Linked DNA regions of Mesorhizobium opportunistum WSM2075. The protein of the gene in region 1 interacts with the protein of each later gene in a pairwise test. Links are inferred from orthologs where the notes say so. Each region holds a gene or a part of one and is shown on either strand. Other genes may lie near its edges. The genes, in order: uvrA and uvrB.

Region 1 (3,785 bases):
TTCGCATTGGTGTAGAGCCGTATCTCCGGCAGGCCCCACAAGCGCGTCTGTTGATCCGCGTGATTGAGCAGCTTTATGCCAAAACCCTTGCCCTGGAAGGCGGGCGACACCGCGACGGAGAAGATCATCGCGTGGTCCTCATGCCGCTCCAGTGTGAGCACGCCCGCCAGTTCGCCGCCGCTCTCCAGCAGCCAGACCTCGCCGCCCGATCCGCGGCGCATAGTCTTCGGTGACCGGGATCGGCGGTCCGCCGAACAGCGCGGTATAGGGCGCGTACGCCGCTTGCGTCAGCGAAACGATTGCGGCGAGATCCTCTGGGCGGGCCGCTCTGAGGTTCATACTCACTCCGCCGCTTCGCGCTTGCCTCCGGGGCGCCGCTCCAGAAGCTCCTTGAGGAACTGACCGGTGTAGCTGCGTTTTTCGCGCACGATCGCTTCCGGCGTGCCGGACGCGACAAGCTCGCCGCCGCCGTCGCCGCCTTCGGGGCCGAGGTCGAGCACCCAGTCGGCGGTCTTGATCACTTCGAGATTGTGCTCGATGACCACCACCGTGTTGCCCTGGTCGACCAGTTCGTGCAGCACTTCCAACAGTTTGGCGACATCGTGGAAGTGCAGGCCGGTGGTCGGCTCATCGAGGATGTAGAGCGTCTTGCCGGTCGCCTTGCGCGACAGTTCCTTGGCGAGTTTTATCCGCTGCGCCTCGCCGCCGGACAGTGTCGTCGCCTGCTGGCCGATATGGATATAGCCGAGGCCAACCTGCTTCAGCGTGTCGAGCTTGTCGCGCACGCCGGGCACGGCGGCGAAGAAATCGACGCCTTCCTCGACCGTCATGTCGAGTACGTCGGCGATCGACTTGCCCTTGAACAGCACGTCGAGCGTCTCGCGGTTGTAGCGCTTGCCGTGGCAGACATCGCAGGTGACGTAGACGTCGGGCAGGAAGTGCATTTCGATCTTGATGACGCCGTCGCCCTGGCAGGCCTCGCACCGGCCACCCTTGACGTTGAAGGAGAAGCGGCCGGGCTGGTAGCCGCGTGCCTTGGCTTCCGGCAGGCCGGCGAACCAGTCGCGGATCGGCGTGAAGGCGCCGGTATAGGTCGCGGGGTTCGAACGCGGCGTGCGGCCGATCGGCGACTGGTCGATGTCGATGACCTTGTCGAGGAATTCGAGGCCCTCGATGCGGTCATGCTCGGCCGGATGCTCGCGCGAGCCCATGATGCGGCGCGAGGCCGCCTTGAACAGCGTCTCGATAAGGAAAGTCGACTTGCCGCCACCCGACACGCCGGTGACGGCGGTGAAGGTGCCGAGCGGGATTTCGGCGGTGACGTTCTTCAGATTGTTGCCGCGCGCGCCGACGATTTTCAGGCGGCGATTCTTTTTCGCCTCACGCCGAACACCAGGGGTGGCGACTTCCAGCGCGCCCGACAGATATTGGCCGGTGATCGAATTGGGGTTGGCCATCACCTGCTGGGGCGTGCCCTGGGCGATGATCTCGCCGCCATGGATGCCGGCGGCCGGTCCCATGTCGACGACATAGTCGGCATGCAGGATGGCGTCCTCGTCATGCTCGACGACGATCACCGTGTTGCCGATGTCGCGCAGGTGCTTCAGCGTGTCGAGCAGCCGCGTGTTGTCGCGCTGATGCAGGCCGATCGACGGCTCGTCCAGCACGTAGAGCACGCCGGTCAGGCCCGAGCCGATCTGCGAGGCCAGCCGGATGCGTTGGCTCTCGCCGCCCGACAGCGTGCCGGAATTGCGCGACAATGTCAGGTAGTCGAGACCGACATCGTTGAGGAAGCGCAGCCGCTCGCGGATTTCCTTCAGCACCCGCACCGCGATCTCGTTCTGCTTGTCGTTGAGCTGGGCGGGCAGGTCGGTGAACCATTTGTCGGCATTGCGGATCGACTGCTCGGTGACCTCGCCGATGTGTTTGCCGCCGATCTTCACCGCCAGAGCTTCCGGCTTCAGCCGGTAGCCCTTACAGACCGGGCAAGGCGTCGCCGACATGAAGCGCTCGATCTCCTCGCGCATCCAGGCGGATTCGGTCTCCTTCCAGCGCCGTTCGAGATTGGGGATGACGCCTTCGAAGGTCTTGGTTGTCTTGTAGGAGCGCAAGCCATCATCGTACTGGAAGGTGATCTCGCGCTCGCCGGTGCCGCGCAGGATCGCGTCCTGGGCCTCGGTGGTCAGATCCTTGAACTTGTCGCCGAGCTTGAAGTTGTAAGCCTTGCCAAGCGCTTCGAGCGTCTGCGAGTAGTAGGGCGAGGTCGATTTCGCCCACGGGCTGACGGCGCCGTCGCGCAGCGATATGTTCTCGTCGGGCACGACGAGGTTGGGGTCGATGGCACGCTGGCTGCCGAGACCGTCGCAGGTCGGGCAGGCGCCGAACGGGTTGTTGAACGAGAACAGGCGCGGCTCGATCTCGGGAATGGTGAAGCCGGACACCGGACAGGCGAATTTTTCCGAGAACAGGATGCGCTCATGCGTCTCGTTCTTCGACTTGTTGACCGAATCCTCGCCGGTCTGGCTGGCGTCGAGCGGCTTGTCGGCGAACTCGGCCACCGCAAGCCCCTCGGCGAGCTTCAGCGCCGTCTCGATGGAGTCGGCAAGCCGCGTGGCGAGATCGCCGCGCACGACGATGCGGTCGACGACGACATCGATGTCATGCTTGTATTTCTTGTCCAGCGCCGGAACGTCGGCGATTTCATAGAAGACGCCGTCGACCTTGACGCGCTGGAAGCCCTTCTTCTGCAGTTCGAGGAGCTCCTTGCGGTACTCGCCCTTGCGGCCGCGCACGATGGGCGCCAGCAGGAACAGTCGTGTGCCTTCCTCGAGCGCCAGCACGCGGTCGACCATCTGGCTGACCGTCTGGCTCTCGATCGGCAGGCCGGTGGCCGGCGAATAGGGAACGCCGACACGCGCGAACAGCAGACGCATGTAGTCGTAGATCTCGGTGACGGTGCCGACCGTCGAGCGTGGGTTCTTCGATGTGGTCTTTTGCTCGATGGAGATGGCCGGCGACAGGCCGTCGATCTGGTCGACGTCAGGCTTCTGCATCATCTCGAGGAATTGGCGCGCATAGGCCGACAGGCTTTCGACATAGCGGCGCTGGCCTTCGGCATAGATGGTGTCGAAGGCAAGCGACGACTTGCCGGACCCCGACAGGCCGGTCATGACGATCAGGCTGTCACGCGGCAGGTCGAGATCGACGTTCTTCAGATTGTGTTCGCGCGCCCCGCGAATGGAAAGGAATTTATGGTCGGCCATCGCCGGTCGCCGCCTCAGATCTGGAATTCATGGGATTGGCGGGCTTTTCCCGGCCATCCCCTATGTAGGTGTTTTTGCCGCCACGTCGAGAGACGCCACAACTCCCGACGGAAGTCGTTTAACCGTCTTTCGCGCGAAGGGGCAAGCGGAAAGAACAAAGGCCGAACACGCTCCTGACAAAGTTGTGCAAAAACTGACCTGCACGTAACCTCCCGGCGATCACATTTTTCCGTAACCGGCTATAGGCGGTTGACGCCGCCGGCTCACGGGAGCAGTCTCAAGGCGTCAACGAAGCCGGCCGTCTTTCGATGGCCTCGCCGCCCCAAGGCGGTCTGCGAGACGCCGCAGGCATGTGCGATTTGCGCTTCGAGACGAATGTCGCAACGGACAAAGGAGCGGAGCATGACGCCACCTGATAGTCCCCAAGGGCTCCACATCTAGCTGGAGCCGCGGCAGGCGCAAGTGTGAGGGTCAGCTTCAACGCTGCCCCGACAAACCGTGACCGGCCGTACCCCACAAAAA
Region 2 (4,002 bases), 1.9 Mb from region 1 along the record:
CCAAGCCGGACACGCCTTCGGGCGGCCTTGGCCAGGCGTTCAGAAACCTGTTCAACGGGCCGAGCGCCGGAAGCGGTGCCGGACACGGCGTTGCAGTCTATGACATCAGCGCCGGCATGGTTTACATGCCGGACGGCGAGAGGCTCGAAGCGCATTCGGGCGTCGGCGCCATGACGGACCAGCCGCGCTATGTCAACCAGAAGAACCGTGGACCGACGCCGCCCAACACCTACAATCTGTCGCTGCGCGAGGCGCGCTTTCACGGTGTCGAGGCGTTGCGCCTCACCCCGGTCGATGGCCGCAACAAATACAATCGCGACGGCTTCCTGGCCCATAGCTACCTGCTTCGCGGCCGCTACGGACAGTCCAGCGGCTGCGTTGCCTTCAAGGACTATGCGCGCTTCCTCGCCGCCTACAAGAAGGGCAAGATCAAGCGCCTGGTCGTCGTGCCGCGCCTGAACGGATCGGCGACGCGGGTAGCATCCAACGGAAGCGGCGCCTGATCGGCGTCGGACAGGCACGGGCCGTGGCTTTCTCCTCCTGACAGCCTTCTGTCAGGAGCCGCGTCTGGCGGCGTGCCCCGCCCCATCCCACTCTTTCCATTTTGGCCAAGACCTCCCATATTCGGGACATGGCCAGATCCCCCGACAAGAAAACGCCGCCGACGGCGAATGACGACCGCGCCGCGCCCAAGCGGCGCAGTCCGCTGACCGATTTCCTCGACGCCTCCGAACCGCTGCACAAAGGCGGCTTCGCCGAGATGCCGCAACCCGAGCTGTCGGGCACGCCGCTGACCGGTTCGATCGCCGACTGGGCCGAGCAGATAGAGCAGGAGGCGGAGAAAGAAGGGCGCCAGACCGGCAAGGGCGACGGCGGCAAATCGCCGAAACCGTCGAAGAAGATACCCGAGCGCTCCGCCGCCCCGGGACGCACGGCGCGCGGCACCTCGATGGGCGGCGCGGCCACCGCCCGCGAGCGCACCGCCGCCGGCCTCAATCCCGTCGCCGGCCTCGACGTCTCGCTGGAAGAGGCCGAGACGATGACCTCGAGCGGCGTCACCGCGACGGTGGCCGCCCTCTCCGCATTGATCGAATCCGGCAATCCGCTGCACAAGGACGGCGTGCTGTGGACACCGCACCGCCCTGCCCGACCGGAAAAATCCGAAGGTGGCATCGCCATCAAGATGGTGTCCGATTTCGAGCCGGCCGGCGACCAGCCGACCGCCATCAAGGACCTTGTCGAAGGCGTCGAGAACAACGACCGCACCCAGGTGCTGCTCGGCGTCACCGGCTCCGGCAAGACCTTCACCATGGCCAAGGTGATCGAGGAGACGCAGCGCCCGGCTTTGATCCTGGCGCCGAACAAGACGCTTGCCGCGCAGCTCTATTCCGAGTTCAAGAAATTCTTTCCCGACAACGCGGTGGAGTATTTCGTCTCCTACTACGACTATTACCAGCCGGAAGCCTACGTCCCGCGCACCGACACCTTCATCGAGAAGGAGTCCTCGATCAACGAGCAGATCGACCGCATGCGCCATTCGGCGACGCGCTCGCTGCTCGAGCGCGACGACGTCATCATCGTCGCCTCGGTGTCCTGCATCTACGGTATCGGCTCGGTCGAGACCTATACGGCAATGACCTTCCAGATGCAGATCGGCGACCGGCTCGACCAGCGCGCGCTGCTCGCCGACCTCGTCGCCCAGCAATACAAGCGCCAGGACATCAACTTCGTCCGCGGCTCGTTCCGTGTGCGTGGCGACACGATCGAGATCTTCCCGGCCCACCTGGAAGACCGCGCCTGGCGCATCTCGATGTTCGGCGACGAGATCGAGCAGATCACCGAGTTCGACCCGTTGACCGGCCAGAAGACCGGCGAGCTGAAAAGCGTCAAGATCTACGCCAATTCGCACTATGTGACGCCGCGCCCAACGCTGAACCAGGCGATCAAGTCGATCAAGGAAGAACTCAAGCAGCGCCTGGTGGAACTGGAACGCGCCGGCCGCCTGCTGGAAGCGCAGCGGCTGGAACAGCGCTGCCGCTTCGACCTCGAAATGCTGGAAGCCACAGGCTCCTGCGCCGGCATCGAGAACTATTCGCGCTATCTCACCGGCCGCCAGCCCGGCGATCCGCCGCCGACCTTGTTCGAATACATTCCCGACAATGCGCTGGTCTTCATCGACGAAAGCCACGTCACCGTTCCGCAGATCGGCGGCATGTATCGAGGCGACTTCAGGCGCAAGGCGACGCTGGCCGAATACGGCTTCCGCCTGCCGTCCTGCATGGACAACCGGCCGCTGCGCTTCGAGGAATGGGACGCCATGCGCCCGCTGTCCGTCGCGGTCTCGGCAACGCCGGGCGGCTGGGAGATGGAGCAGGCCGGCGGCGTCTTCGCCGAGCAGGTCATCCGCCCGACCGGCCTCATCGACCCGCCGGTCGAAGTGCGTCCGGCCAAAAGCCAGGTCGACGATGTCGTCGGCGAGATCCGCGAGACCACCAACGCCGGCTACCGCACGCTGGTCACCGTGCTGACCAAGCGCATGGCCGAGGACCTGACCGAATACCTGCATGAGCAGGGCGTCCGCGTGCGCTACATGCATTCCGACATCGATACGCTGGAACGCATCGAGATCCTACGCGATTTGCGCCTCGGCGCCTTCGACGTGCTGGTCGGCATCAACCTTCTGCGCGAGGGCCTCGACATTCCCGAATGCGGCTTCGTCGCCATCCTCGATGCCGACAAGGAAGGGTTCCTGCGTTCGGAAACCTCTCTCATCCAGACCATCGGCCGCGCTGCCCGCAATGTCGACGGCAAGGTCATTCTCTACGCCGACCAGGTCACCGGCTCGATGGAAAGGGCGATGGCCGAAACCAACCGCCGCCGCGAAAAGCAGATGGAATGGAACGCGGCCAACGGCATCACGCCCGAATCGGTCAAGTCGCGCATCTCCGACATTCTGGATTCGGTCTACGAGAAGGACCACGTCCGCGCCGACATCTCGCAGTTCACCGACAGCGCCGGCGCCATGATGGGCAACAATCTCAAGGCCCATCTCGACGCCATGGACAAGCAGATGCGCGACGCCGCCGCCAACCTCGATTTCGAGAAGGCAGCCCGCATCCGCGACGAAATCAAGCGGCTGCGCGAGATGGAACTGTCGATTTCCGACGATCCGCTGGCGCGCGAGGTGGAAGGCCAAAGTCCCGCCTCGGGCCGCGAAAAGGGCAAGCACAACAAGGGCGTGGCCAAACATCGTACGGCGGAGGAACAGGAGCGTTTCCGCAAATTCGAGGAAGCGCGTGCCGCCGAAGAGGCGGCCAAGGCTGCCCGGCCCAACCTCTTCCGCAAGCCTGATCTCGACGAGATGGGCGCCGACGGCGCTGTCCCGGTGAAGAAGCCGCTGTTTGCCAAACCCTCGATCGACGACATGGGCCCCGGCACCGATATGCCGACGCCGGCGGGTGCTGTATCGCGCTCGCTGTTCAAGAAACAATCGGCGTCCGAGGCACACGGCTCCGACTTCGGCATTCCGGGCGAAGCCACCAAGCCGCTGTTCAAGAAGAACTCGCTCGACGAGATGACCGTGCGGCGCACGGAAAAGCCGGTCGAAGGAAAGCTGCCCGCCAAGCCGCAGCCAATCTCCCCCCAACCGGGGGAGATGCCCGGCAGGGCAGAAGGGGGCGCGAAGGATCGCGACGACAAACCAATCATTCGCCAGCGCGCCGGCATCGGTTCGTATGAGGATCCAGGCGACGCCCGCCGAGAGAAGCGCCGGCCGGGCAAGACAGGTCGGCCGGGACGGTAGCTGCCTCTTCCTTCTCCCCCTGTGGGAGAAGGGAAAGCGCTCCGCTCCTAACGTCCCGCTTCGCCCAGCCGCAACCACCTCTGGACCATGAGCCATTCCTTGCCGCCGAGCGGCGGAAACGATACGCACGGCTGCAATTCCGCCTCTCCACGCAACATTCCGCCGGCCCACCCATGAAACCCAGGGATATCGCCGCCTAC

What was found.
Region 2: the proteins of uvrA (region 1) and uvrB interact in binary tests that used the Escherichia coli proteins (3 or more experiments, as listed by UniProt). The link is inferred for Mesorhizobium opportunistum WSM2075 from one-to-one orthologs.

Annotation. Positions count from the first base shown.
Region 1 is NC_015675.1:4,301,962-4,305,746, forward strand. What follows is about bases 142-3,614. They hold uvrA (excinuclease ABC subunit UvrA), read right to left. Parts: upstream 3,264-3,614; coding sequence 342-3,263; downstream 142-341. UniProt on the Escherichia coli protein: The UvrABC repair system catalyzes the recognition and processing of DNA lesions. UvrA is an ATPase and a DNA-binding protein. A damage recognition complex composed of 2 UvrA and 2 UvrB subunits scans DNA for abnormalities.
Region 2 is NC_015675.1:2,416,610-2,420,611, reverse strand. The notes cover bases 313-4,002. They hold uvrB (excinuclease ABC subunit UvrB), read left to right. Parts: upstream 313-631; coding sequence 632-3,802; downstream 3,803-4,002. Other genes in these bases: MESOP_RS11595 (DMT family transporter), read left to right, coding at 3,976-4,002; MESOP_RS11605 (DUF2778 domain-containing protein), read left to right, coding at 313-503. Outside these bases: more of MESOP_RS11605, read left to right, coding at 1-312. UniProt on the Escherichia coli protein: The UvrABC repair system catalyzes the recognition and processing of DNA lesions. A damage recognition complex composed of 2 UvrA and 2 UvrB subunits scans DNA for abnormalities.